3 regions of the Paenibacillus sp. J22R3 genome follow, and region 3 is predicted to be linked to each of the others. Evidence: riboswitches for the same ligand, from Rfam matches in the RefSeq annotation. Region 3 holds a riboswitch; each other region holds the start of a gene.
What was found. A riboswitch is a leader RNA that binds a small molecule or an ion and turns the genes downstream of it on or off. The one in region 3 is predicted to bind cyclic di-AMP.
Positions count from the first base shown of each region.

Region 1: another riboswitch for cyclic di-AMP. It lies ahead of AC0YN4_RS26105 (C40 family peptidase); the one in region 3 lies ahead of AC0YN4_RS29945 (G5 domain-containing protein).
Region 2: another riboswitch for cyclic di-AMP. It lies ahead of AC0YN4_RS31385 (hypothetical protein); the one in region 3 lies ahead of AC0YN4_RS29945 (G5 domain-containing protein).

Region 1 is NZ_JBWDNS010000007.1:35,012-39,434, reverse strand. It holds gene AC0YN4_RS26120 (DEAD/DEAH box helicase) at 1-137, opposite strand, end outside; gene AC0YN4_RS26115 (hypothetical protein) at 452-685, opposite strand; gene AC0YN4_RS26110 (hypothetical protein) at 792-1,211, shown strand; gene AC0YN4_RS26105 (C40 family peptidase) at 1,329-1,826, opposite strand; cyclic di-AMP (ydaO/yuaA leader) riboswitch at 1,831-1,990, opposite strand; gene AC0YN4_RS26100 (hypothetical protein) at 2,299-3,117, opposite strand; gene AC0YN4_RS26095 (M1 family aminopeptidase) at 3,152-4,423, opposite strand, start outside.
Region 2 is NZ_JBWDNS010000016.1:18,734-23,156, reverse strand. It holds gene kdpB (potassium-transporting ATPase subunit KdpB) at 1-271, opposite strand, end outside; gene kdpA (potassium-transporting ATPase subunit KdpA) at 290-1,963, opposite strand; gene AC0YN4_RS31390 (potassium-transporting ATPase subunit F) at 1,995-2,072, opposite strand; gene AC0YN4_RS31385 (hypothetical protein) at 2,395-2,811, opposite strand; cyclic di-AMP (ydaO/yuaA leader) riboswitch at 2,937-3,105, opposite strand; gene AC0YN4_RS31380 (spermidine synthase) at 3,405-4,154, shown strand; gene thpR (RNA 2',3'-cyclic phosphodiesterase) at 4,217-4,423, shown strand, end outside.
Region 3 is NZ_JBWDNS010000012.1:8,760-13,182, reverse strand. It holds gene rnmV (ribonuclease M5) at 1-116, opposite strand, end outside; gene AC0YN4_RS29945 (G5 domain-containing protein) at 233-1,381, opposite strand; cyclic di-AMP (ydaO/yuaA leader) riboswitch at 1,604-1,890, opposite strand; gene AC0YN4_RS29940 (TatD family hydrolase) at 2,078-2,842, opposite strand; gene AC0YN4_RS29935 (HD domain-containing protein) at 2,864-4,180, opposite strand.

The sequences.
Region 1 (4,423 bases), on a different contig from region 3:
GCAATCAGCGTATGACGGCCTTCCACAATGGCGGCCCATGCTTCCAGTTGGACAGGGGTAGGTTCGCCGAAAGTATGCCAGAACCAACCGGCCAGCGTCTTATGAAATCCCGCGAGCGCGGGGGATGAGAGTGACATAGCGGAAGCTCCTTTTCTATTCAAGTACTCAAAATGTATAATTTCATCTCCAAAAGACACCGCCAGCTGGTTAGTTTCACTGGAACGCGCCATCCAGAGCCCATATATCTGCAAACGAACTCAATTATTAATTCTAACGAATCCCACAGGCCTTATTTCGGCCAAATAACGCAATTTGAAATTCTAACGAATCCTACAGGTCTTATTTGGACTGAAATAGCCCTTTTCCATCCATATTCACCTAAATAAGACCGCTAGGGTTCGTTAGAATCGAAAAGTATCGATTTCCCCTAAAATAAGACCTCCACGATTCGTTAGCCTGCAACCACTGTCGCTGTCCCCGGCACCGGAGCGTCATCCCGGCTAACAGCAGCTCCACCGAATGAAATGACCTTCTCGGCCCCGGCCGACGCGCCACGCATTTCTCCACGGCACCAGCCATCAATCCGTCGACGTTCTCCGTCTGCCTTCTCCACCAATCCATCGCCTTCCCCGCCGCGCCAACCGCACGCGCCGTTCCCCACCTCTATCATCCTACTATTCATCATGAGTCAATCGATTCCTCTTTAGACAGTCCTCGCCGCTCTAACCTGCTAAAAATCGGTCATTTGTTAAGCTTCGTCACATAAGCTTAGAAAAAAGGAGGAATCCGGGATGGCAGGATGGCGGGACAGCATAGAGAGTCGGCGAGCAGAGTGGAAGAAGCTTGAGGTTGGTTTAACGGATACGTTGGCGGGACGGCGCGTACTGCGGGTGAGTGGACCGAGAACGCCGCGACTGACGACGCCGGTGACGAAGGCGGTCCGTCAAGAGGAACTCCAAGCAGTGGCCGATACGTTCGATGCGGGGCTGGCTTGTTTCTGCCTCGGCGAGCTGCCGGCGGGGGAGCGTCAGCACTTCCTCGAGGCCTGGCATGAGCGGCTTGCCTCAGGCGCGATCGTCGTCATGGCCGACCGCCGAAGCGAGGGCTGTGCGACGCCGATTGAGCTGCATGATCTGTTTGCGCCGCTCGGCAGCAAGCTCGATGTCCAGGTTGGCCGAACGTTCTGGTGGGTGCGCTACTTAAGGCGGTAATGCCGATTATACCATCGAATAGAACAAAAGAAGCCGCAGGTGCTTGTCCCGAAGGACGAACAGCTGCGGCTTCTTTTGTGCTCACACAGGCACCTTAGGCAGGTGCAATAATCAATCTTACTCGTCGCCGCCGCCATCTGCAACGTCAGTAGGCTCGTCCGCGTATTTCTCATACGTTTCCGGGCTCATCACGCGGCGTGCTGTAACATACCGTTTGGAATAGTAGGAATCGCTCAGTGCGCTGATGGTTACACCTTTGCTGGTGGAGGAGTGTGCAAACTTGCCTTCGCCAACATAGACGCCAACATGCGAGATTCCTTTTCCTGTCGTATTAAAGAATACGAGGTCGCCGGCGATCAAATCCGCTTTCGCGATTTTCTTGCCAAGCTGTGCTTGCGAACGGGATGCATGCGGGATATCCACGCCGAGTTTATTAAACACGTACATGGTGAATCCGGAGCAGTCAAACCCTTTCGTTGTAGTACCGGTGTACACATAAGGTGTACCGATCAGATCTGAGATGACCCCATCCATTTTGGATTGCGCGAAAACGCTTCCTGTTTGAAAAAGTAGAAGCATCGCCAGTCCGATCAAAAGTGCAGAAAGCTTTTTCAAAACGGGAAACTCCTTCCAGTGCCTACGAGGTTAGCTGTGGGGTTCGGTTGAAGGCTCCCTATGATCACCTCTGGCATGCCGCGTCTTGCTTTGCGGATGTCGGGATCAATTCACCCAAGATGGTTCCCCCGTTTCCCGTGATGGGAATTCGGCAAAATTTTCATTTCTAGGCATAATTATTCGATCATTTTCTTCCTTCTCCTCCCTAGTTCACAACTTGTTCACAAATTAAAATTATTAGAATGCAACCTTTTATCTCTCACTTTCGTATAGTGGCCGCTAGTTTCGGCGATTTATGGGGCTCGCCCGCGATCAGCCCACCGTGCAAAGCATGTCTCATCTTGAAATGAAGCACATGTCAAAAAAACCCGCTCTACCCGAGGAGTTTGTCTTTAATATGCCAGTAATTAGTGAAAAAGGAGGCCGTCCCACTGTCATGAACATGACATGATGGGCGGCCTCCATGCATGGATTAGACCTGTTTCGACTGCCAAGCATCGTACTGGGCGGCTACCGTCCATACCTTCATGATGGTTCGGATCAACTGGTAACCTTGATGCAGGATGAGCGCCAGCAGACCTGCCCACAGCAGCGATACGGAAGCAATGGTCATACTGAGCGCGGCTCCAATTGCCCACATTAGAAGCGAAATACCGGCGAAAGGCAGGAAATTCGCAATGCATGTCCATAGGGAGCGGAGGGCGCCGGTTCCGGCGACTGCCCCGAACTGCATGGAGAGGAAGAGCAGGTGGATCAGAACCGCCCAAGCGAGCCAAGCACCCGCCCACGGACCGGCTTGCTGTGCAAACTCCAGCAGCGAGTTGCTTCCTAATAGTTTCGTTAATGCCCTCGGCAGCAGCCAAATGGCCGGCAGGAGCGTGAGTGTTGTTTCCACCAAGTAGAGCAGCGCAACCGGCTTCCAAGCAGCGCGGATGCCTTTTAGAAATTTCGTGCCGTTCTCGTCCGTTACATGATGGAGGGAGTGGAACAGCCCTGCATTCAGGAAAGGGGTGATCACAATGCGCCCGGCCAGCAGCCCGCAGAAGAGCCAGACATAGGGGCGGATCAGATCGGTCTTGATGAGCTGGAACTGTGCTTCCGTCATGAAGAGCTGAACGGCTGTACCACTGCTGCCGATGCTGTCCGGGAATCTTTTTAGAAGCGGCACGGTTATCCCTTCAATGGTTCGATAGAGGAAGAAGCCCCATATCAGCTCATATAGAAACAGCATAATGATAATGTAGAAGTGCTTAACGGTCAGTCGCCAGCCTTGCTTCAGATGCGTTCTCATTTATCATCACCTCCCGGAAAGTTTTTGCTAGGCTTCACCATGCGATGCAAGCAAAGATGCTCTCAATCAGCTTGGAAACACCGACACTCCAGCGTGTGCGTGATTTCTCTGCGAGCTCGGCTTTCATAAAGTTGTTGATGTGTTTGTTGTCGAGCACGTTGTCGTTGTGCGGATCGACGGCGGCCCACAGCAGCTTGGAGGAGTGGACGATTTTATATTGAATGTGGGTTTCTTGGCCGTCCCACACTTTAGGCATCAGCGTACCGTCGGCAAAATGGAACACGACCGACACCGGCCCGGAGCTGCCGCCTGTCTTCTTGATGAGTACGACCGATTCGTACTGCGTCTCATTGCCTTGTTTCACTGGACGTACATGAATGGAAGCGACCGAGTAATCGGACATGGCATCCCCGTACACGAAATGGCTGAAGTAGTCGTTCCACTTGGACTTCGTTACGGACTCCACGACACGCTGGAAGTCGGCGGTGGAAGGATGCTTGAATTTATATTTTTGAAAATAAGTCCGCATAATCTTACGCATCGTCTGGGCGCCGACCTGCTTCTCGATGCCGAAGAGCACCAGCTTCGCGCGCATGTATACATTCTCGGCATAGTGATTGTTGCTGTGGTAGGACCAGGAAAGCTGCTTCAGCGGTGCAGGGTTCGTCATGTAGCTTGCTTCCACCGGCAAATTCGGCTCCACGCCGTATTCGCTCTCCATCACTTTGTCCTCGGCATAGGAGGTGAAACCTTCGTCGAGCCAAGCCTCTTCGAATTCATTGGAAGCGACCATGCCGTACCAATATTGATGGCCGATCTCGTGGACGACCGTTCGCTCCAGATCGTAGCCGGGATTCTCGTTCTCTGCGGCAAATGCAGTAATGAGTGTCGGATATTCCATCCCGCCTGCGCCGTTGCCGCCTTTAGGCGGAACTACGACAGAGAGGGTGGTATAGGGGTAAGCGCCATACCATTGTGCATATTTGGAGAGTGCTGATTTGGCTGCGTGCATGTAGCGATCCTTGAATTTGGCGTGCAGCGGATCCAAGTACAGCTTGATACGAACACCCGGAACGCCGTCTGTGGAGAAAGGTTCCTCTGAATAGACGAAATCCGGTGAGGCCGACCAGCCAAAATCATGCACATCATCGGCGTAGTATTGGTAGGTTTTGCGGCCGGCTGCCACGACGGAAGGTTTGGTTTGGAAGCCGGTTGCCGCTACTTTATAGCTGTCCGGGACGTTGATTTTCACACTGTAGATGCCAAAGTCGCTGTAAAATTCCGAGTTGCCGTGGTACTGATGAAT
Region 2 (4,423 bases), on a different contig from region 3:
CTCGGCCTTCCGCTAAGGCTTCAGCGAAATTCCCGAACAATACGGTAAAGAGCAGGATGAAAAACACCGTCACATTATAACCTCTGCCCACAGTATCCGTACCAAACAGGTCCGGCCATATGGATAGCAGCAGCGTAATCACTGTACCTACTTCAACAATAAACATAACCGGGTTCTTCATCATAACGACCGGATTCAGTTTCTTAAAGGCATCAAGTATCGCCTGCGATGCGATTTCCTTCGTTATGGTCTTTCTGCGTGCAGCAGCCATCGTTATCTCTCCTTAAGTTTAGTGCGACATGGCCAGATGTTCAGCGATTGGTCCCAGTGCTAGGGAAGGGAAGAACGTAAGCGCTCCGATCACGAGAATGATCATGATGAGAATACCCGTGAACAATGGTGTATTCGTGCGCAATGTTCCCGTTGTAACCGGAACAACTCGTTTAACCGCGAGAGATCCGGCAATCGCAAGCATCGCAATGACTGAAATATAACGGCCGAACAACATCACAAGCCCAATTCCTACATTATAGAAGTCGGTATTCGCGGTCAGACCGCCAAATGCGGAACCGTTGTTTGCCGCGCCGGACGTAAAGGCATAAAGCACTTCAGATAGTCCATGCGTACCGGCGTTCGCTATGGACGCGACGGCTGTCGGCGTTGCAAGTGCAAGCGCGGTCGGTGCCAGAATGATCAAAGGGTGAATGAGCAGCGCAATGGCAGCCAGCTTCACTTCCTTGCCTTCAATTTTCTTGCCGAGGAATTCCGGCGTACGTCCGACCATCAGACCGCAAATAAATACGGATAAAATGAGATACAATAACCCATTGAGCAGCCCGACGCCTTTACCGCCGAATACGTTATTCAGCATCATTTCGGCTAATGCAACGAATCCCCCCATCGGTGTTAACGATTCGTGCATATTATTTACGGCCCCAGTTGTTGCAGCTGTCGTCACTGCCGTAAACAAAGCGGACTCGGATATACCGAACCTGACCTCTTTGCCTTCCATATTTCCATGAAGGCCTGCTGCATCAAGTGCGGGAACTCCTTTGTATTCCGATACAAAAACGACTGTAAGCATAACCATGAAGATGAGTCCCATCGCCGCGAATACAGCCCAGCCTTGTTTCTTGTTCTTTATCATCAGGCCGAAGGCATAGACAAGCGCGGTAGGAAGCAGCATCATACTAATAATTTGAACCATGTTTGCGAGCGGTGTTGGATTCTCGAACGGATGCGCCGCATTCGTACCGAACCATCCCCCGCCGTTCGTACCGATATTTTTGATTGATTCCAGCGTTGCAACGAGGCCTCTGGTTATCGTTTGCTGAGCCCCTTCAAGCGTGGTCGCATCTACAGCACCTTGGAACGTTTGCGGAATGCCTTGGAACACGTAGAACAAAGCAACCAAGAAGCTGAGCGGCAAGAACACTCGCGTGATTCCGCGAACCATGTCCACATAGAAGTTACCTAGATTATCCTGACGTCCGACGAGTCCGCGTATGAACGCAATCGCAATTGCAAAGCCGGTTGCCGCCGACGTGAACATCGGAAAGGTAATCGCAAGCAATTGAGACAGATAGGATAGTCCGTTCTCACCCGAGTAAGACTGCCAGTTCGTATTCGTAATAAACGATACGGCTGTATTGAAAGCCTGCCCTGCAGGCATATTGCCGATCCCGTCCGGATTAAGCGGCAGAAAGCTTTGAAACCGTAATACAAGATACAATAGGAGCATCATAACAAAGTTGCTCAGCAGGACGGCTGCTACATACTTCTTCCAGCCCATTGCTTCATCTTCGCGTACGCCCATCAACCGATACAGCAACCGTTCAAACGGACCGAACACACGATCCAATGCTGTTTTCTCATGCTGAAACACTTTTACAAGATAACTGCCTACCGGCTTAACCAACAACATAATGATGATCAGCGTAATGGCTACCTGTACGAACCCCATACTCATGTCATGAATCCTCCGCCCTGGCCATTTAGAATTTTTCTGGTTTAACTAACACAAAGCCTAGATACAAAATAAGAATAGCTGCAATAATGCCGACGATAATCATAGCGTTACCTCCCTAGGCTCTCTCACAGAATTTAAGGAATCCCCAGAATATTGCGAATGCAGCAACAAACAATACCACCATTGTAAAATCATTGACCATAACTTCTTACTACCTCCTATAGCTGCATGCAGTGAATTGAGAATATTTTCCCCTGCTAGATTGAAACTATTCATGTCTTTCAGCGTGCTTGAGGTTTCATACGCTGCTTATCGGTTCCCCCTCTTCGGTATAAGGAAATCTTAATACGGGTTGCCGTAAAAAGGGGGTAAAGAAACCTGCTGCCAGGTGTAAAAAAAGTATAAAAATCAATCGTTATCGCCGTCTAGAACGATACGTATGCCTGAGAATGGTCGAATAAATAGGCGCGATTCCATAATGCGTAATTTCGATTGGCTATGCCTTTCGCCGTGTAATCCAGCTGCTCGGCTAAGCTTGTTAATGCCGATTCCATTAAATGCGCGCGTTCCATCCCCCATGCGTCTTGCTTCTGGTGGATGTAGTCCAGACTCTCCTCGAGTGTCAGTCCCTTCATTCGCTGGTAGATGGCCGTCCACTGCACAATGTCGCCCTTCAGGTTACAGCCGTGCATCTGGAATTCAATGAGGCTGCAGCCTCCGTCATTCGTGGTGATGGCGAGTAAACCGCAAATGCAGTCTTCACTATGTCCAGGCAGCCGTTCATCCGTGAGCTCCCCATCAAATTGAAACAGCTCGATCGCCTTAATCTTGCAATCTTTCACAATAGTCACTCTCCTGAATGGTTTGGTAGAAAACACAAAGAGGCCCGGGGAGCAGAGAAACTCTACTCCCGGGCCTCTTTCACAGCGTGCGTAAAGAAACAAGCTGCTGGAAGCTCGATTGAAGGGGGTTCTCTCTCATACGCTTACGAGGTTAGCTGTCGGATTCGGGCTTGAGAGTACCCTACCTTAACAAATAACACCTGTTATGGATTCACCCCAAGAAGCCGTTCTGATCGAAATCGGCTTCTGATTGGTTCCCCCGTTCCTCTTGCGAGGACTCAGCGTTTAAAGCAAGTTATTCCGTTGATGAATCAAATCTTATTCCTGCGCGAAGAGAATGTAAAACCTGATTTACGTGCTAATTCCGCCAATTCTATCGAATTGCGCGCATAATTGCGCTTTCATCCTGCGAACCCATTCTTTTCAATTGGATTATCATAGGAATGCTTCCAAACCTTACTGCTTGTGATGCCAACAATAAGGAGCAAAGCACATTGTTCTCACATGGCAATTGAATGTGACCCCGAGATGCGATACGCTGAAATCTATAATGGACCCGGCCTGCTCGCTGGGAAGAAGGAGATTGGATCATCGTGCAGATTTTGCACCGGGAAAACAGCTCGCTGAACGAGATTACCGTTTACGATACGAATACGTACGGCGAGGAGCATGGGCGATTCCGAGTCCTTCAGTTCTCAAACAGCGCCATGCAAGGTGCTGTGGATTTGGATCAGCCTGAGCGGATCCTATTCGAATATCCGCAGGCTATGCTTCACCTCATGAATGGCAGCAACCCGACCTATCAGCGTCTGTTTATCATTGGTCATGGCGTTGGAACAATTGCTCGACATAGTACGGCGAGAACGATCAAAGTTGCGGAGCTGGACGAGCGAGTTGTGGCGTTAAGCAGGCAATATTTTGGCTATCGTGACGATAATGTGGCGGTTGGCGATGGCCGTGAACTGCTCTCATGCGAAGCTGAGCATACGGTTGATTTTATTGTGCTCGATGCCTTCTCCGATAAGGGAACGCCGCGGCATTTGACTTCGATGAGCTTCTTCGAGCTTGCTGCCGCCAAGCTGGATGAGAGCGGTGCTATCCTCATCAATCTCATGGGTAAGCGTGAGAACGATGCACATATAAACGCCATCTATACAACACTTCGAGAAGTGTTTCGATTCGTGAAAGCATTTGCTTTGCCAGCTGAAAACGCCGCGGATCGTCGAAATTACATCCTGACGGGCAGCAGCGCCCCGCTGACCTGCCAGACTCGCCGAATGGCCGGGTTTATGGAAATGGAATTGGGGCAAGGCTATATCATCGTGGATCACGATCACGACTAGTAGGATTCGCCTATCAGACGTGCTAGTGATATTTTTGATAAGAGAGGGGTTGCTATAAACCTTTGAATACGCCAGCCGCTCCGGCGCAGACCGTCCGCTTATTCGCTGCCGTCCCTGTACCGGATTCCATTAAACAGTCACTTTCGATAGGGTGCGAGGACATCAAATCACAGCTTCTATTTCGCAAATGGGCACATCCTGACGATTATCACATCACGCTGCAATTTCTGGGCGATACGCCAATAGAGCTTGTCCCTGCCATCTCGGCA
Region 3 (4,423 bases):
CGGATTACCCCTTCGCCAATCGCCGACCCACCGGTCTCAATGGTTTCTGCTTCAACGGCGCGTTTGATGGCGACAGTATCGTCTTTACCTTCTACTACAATGATTTCTTTAATCATGGGACTCCATTCCTTCCCTTCCGTACAACATGCAAAAAGAAGAGGCATCGCCTCTTCTTATGATGGCATATTTACGCGCGAAATACGATACGCATGTTCATACCGAGGAATACTGCCTACACTGCTGATGGTTTCTTCGGACCCAGCACATAAACCGTATAGCCCCGCTTCCGCCCAAATTTATCGGCATACGACTCGCTGTCAAAGTAAACATCAATCTTGTTGCCTTTGACTGCACTGCCCGTATCCTCAGCTCGGCGGAAACCGATTCCTTCGATATACACCCACCAGCCGATCGGAATGACTTTCGGGTCGACCGCAATGGTACGGCCTTCTTGAACGCGTGCTCCCGATGCGGTAATACCGTACTGTGGATGGTTCTTGCCTTTACCCGTCGAAGCCAAGCCGGCAGAATAAGCCGTAAGGGTTACATTCTTTATTACTTTCTTTGCACTGAACGTAACGCCTCGCTTCGTCATGGTAGATATGCTCGGCGAATTCGCCCGCAGCATCGTTACCTTCGGTTCAGGTTTCTTCGTCCCGACCGACACGATTTGATCGACAGAAGGTGACTTGGTCAACTTCTCGACTAATGTCTGCGAGACTAGAACTCCGTCTTCGAAAGTCTTTTCATAACGTTTAACGACCGTGCCTTGTTTACCCGTTTGGACAAGCTGTTCTTTCCCTTGCGCTAGCTTGGGATCATCCTTCTTCACAGTGGAGAAGGGAACGGGGTGGGTACTCTCCGAGATCTTCGTATCAATCCGAGTGATTGAAATAATCATATTCGGTTTAAGTCCCGAGGATAACGAAGGTACTACCTTATCTTGACTGCGTATCGATATATGAGCCTGATCGATCGCCGCCTGTACGGTTCTTTCTGTCGTGTACAACGTTCTTGCTTTGCCGTCAGCTTTTACAATAAGAGGCACCGCTTGATTAATAACAATTCGGTCACCGTCTTTAATACCGCCATCCAGCGGCATCGACACTTTATCATAAGTGCCAACTGCAATAGCTTGTTCATCCAGTAGGCGTTGAAGGACCCATTGCTTCGTAGAGACAATGGTTTCTCGTCCATTCACTACTACGGACACGCGCTTGTCAGCCGTTCCGTACAACAACACCAGAAACATGAAAGTCATAGCGATTGAGATCATAGCGCTTAGTACAATTAAACGCATGTTCTCATGCTTCCATCGCAATGCGAAAGACATGCTGGATGATCGTTTCCCATGGGTGTCCTTAAGCTGGAGTGCTCCCATTTCATCGGTCCTCCTTACATAGCCCCGCCGCCTTTGTTACGCATGATTACATAGACGCGACTATAGAGATTTTCTTTCCAAATTCAGCCCCGGACCACTTCCATAATACAGCTTTTGTCGTCAGTTTATGCTTCTTTCAAACAAAAAGAAGCCCGACGACAGAGGATCTGTTTCGTGGCTTCCCATTAGACAATGGTAGCATGGAATTGCATGCACGAGGTTGATCTCTCTTATTGACGCTTACGAGGTTAGCTGTCGGATTCGGACGTGAGAGTCGCCCTATTCGCTAATGGCACGTTCGAACAATTGCTGCTGTGCCGGTCGCAAAATTCACCCCAAGAAGAATTTCATGTCTATCGCTGTCTGCCTTGTACAAAACAGTGTCGCCCTTTAGTCGACGAACACGTTTTAAGGAGAAGAAACGAACAAGCTGTTTCTCCGTGATACAAACAGTTTCAACAATTGGTTCCCCCGCTCTCCGAATTCCGGAGATTAAGCGTTTTATTGGAAAAGGAATACAAGTTTTGTTGCTCTGAAATGAATCATACCGTCTACCGCGCCACATTGTAAAGAACTGATTAATGACGATTTTAACGAATTTCAAGGAAAAATAGACGAAAAGCAAGCAATTTCTTCAATCAAAATCAGTTTTATCACGAGAATAGTCCCAAATCCTTGCTTTCAAAGCCGTTTTCATCAGATTCCAAAACATTTCCTTGCGTTTTCCGTGGTTATTTCGCCGACTTCCTCCACACTTTTACCCGTTATCTCCGAGATCGTGTTTGCTACAAGACGGACGAATGCAGACTCATTTCGTTTTCCGCGATGGGGGTGAGGAGCCAAATAAGGAGCATCCGTTTCGATCAAAATTCGGTCCAGAGGCACTTGTGAAAGCACTTCCTTTGGCACCCTTGCATTGGTGAATGTAAGCGGTCCACCGAACGAAATATAGAAGTTCATATCGAGACATTGTTTCGCCGTTTCCCAACTACCGGAGAAGCAGTGCATGACCCCGCCAACGTCCTTGGCATCCTCTTCTCGAAGCAAACGGACGACATCCTCGTGGGCATCCCGATTATGAATAACGATTGGCATCCGTTTCTGCTTGGCTAATTGGATTTGTTCGCGGAATACTCGCTGCTGAACATCTTTAGGCGAGGTGTCCCAGTGGTAATCCAGACCAATTTCGCCGATCGCCACAACCTTCGGATGGTCACAAAGCGATGCAATCCAATCCAGATCCTCGGGACGCATATCAATACTGTCAACCGGATGCCAGCCCACAGCCGCATAGATAAAGGAATACTGCTCGGCAAGCGCCATCGTAGTTGGGATGGTCTCACGGTTAAAGCCGATATTGATGAGCTTATGTACGCCGGCAGCCTGCGCTCTTTCGATAACTTCTGCTCGGTCTTCGTCGAATTTAGGCGAGTCTAAATGCGTATGCGTGTCGATTAACATGATGGATATGGAAACCCCTTTCTACATTAAAGCAAATAATTCGCGGAGTTTCGCAGGCAGCCTGTGAGCTGATTCGCGAAGCGGTTCCTCCGGGTAATAAAGATGGTACTTGCCTTGATGGATACCGGTAATGGAACGAATGATATCCGAGCGGCTTGAGATTTCCGACAATCGTTCATCACTGCTCAGCAGCAGAATCGGAGGTTTTTCTTCCTTGCCTGCAGCAGTTGTTGAGCCGGGACGATAAACATCGTAGGGCATGTCGTAAGGAAAGTCAATTTCTAGGTGATAGTCCGGATGAAGGCCGATTTCTTGCAGCTGCTCACGGATTTCTTGCCACAGCTTCTCATCAGGGTGATCCATCGTAACATATTTGTACAGCTTGCGATTGAGAAACCTACGGCATAGGTCCGACAACACGGGATCAGGCTCATGGACCCATTGTGCAAAAGCCGTTTGAACAAGGGCTTCATCCAGATCCAAATACCCTTCAATGTCCATTGTGCCCGCAAGCAGCATCTTTATAGGCTTCATTAATGTATGAAATTTGTAATCATTCGCGAAGAGCTCCTTCGCCCTTCGGAAGATTTGCCTTAATATAATTTCAGAGCTTCTCGTGACCGGGTGAAAATACACCTGCCAGTACATTTGATAACGAGACATGAGATAGTCTTCGACGGCATGCATGCCGCTTTCCTTCACCACAATCCTGCCCTGATGAGGCCGCAGCACTCGCAATATACGCTCCAGATCAAAGGTGCCGTAATTCACTCCCGTAAAATAAGCATCTCTAAGCAAGTAATCCATGCGATCGGCATCCATCTGACTGGAGACCAGACTGACCACTATAGGCTGATGATAGGTTTTGCAAATAACGGCGGCAATGCGCTCCGGATAGCTCGAATCAAATTCGCGTAAGACTGCATTAATTTCCGTATTTCCAAGCAAAATGCGGCATGTCCACTCCTCATGGTGGCTGTCGAACACATCCTCTATGGAATGAGAGAATGGGCCATGTCCGATGTCATGAAGCAAAGCAGCACATAGGGCAACGAGCTTCTCCTCCTTTGGCCAATCGGTATAACCGCTGCGCTCAAACTGAGATATGATTTTGCGAGTAATTTCGTAGACGCCCAGGGAATGTGAGAACCGACTGTGCTCTGCTCCATGAAAGGTCAGATACGAAGTGCCAAGCTGGCGAATGCGACGCAGCCGTTGAAATTCCCGCGTATTTATGAGCTGCCAAATCAGCTGATCCTGAACGTAAATATATTTATGTACAGGGTCCTTAAATACTTTCTCTTCCGCGAGTTTATCCTCTCGATGAGCAGCACTCATGTCGAATCACGCTCCTTAAAGTTCAATCATTCGACACAAATGTCGAACTAATGTCGAATAATGTCGCAATATCATTTCCAACCGGACTTCGTTTGCAGTACTATATATATATTGAACAAATGCCTATTTACAACGGTAATCGGTTATTACTGGTCACAATTACCGTTAAAACCAGGTTGACTATTATGGGAAACGTTGGTATTATTAAGTCATTATATGATAGAATTTTGTCGAATGATGACG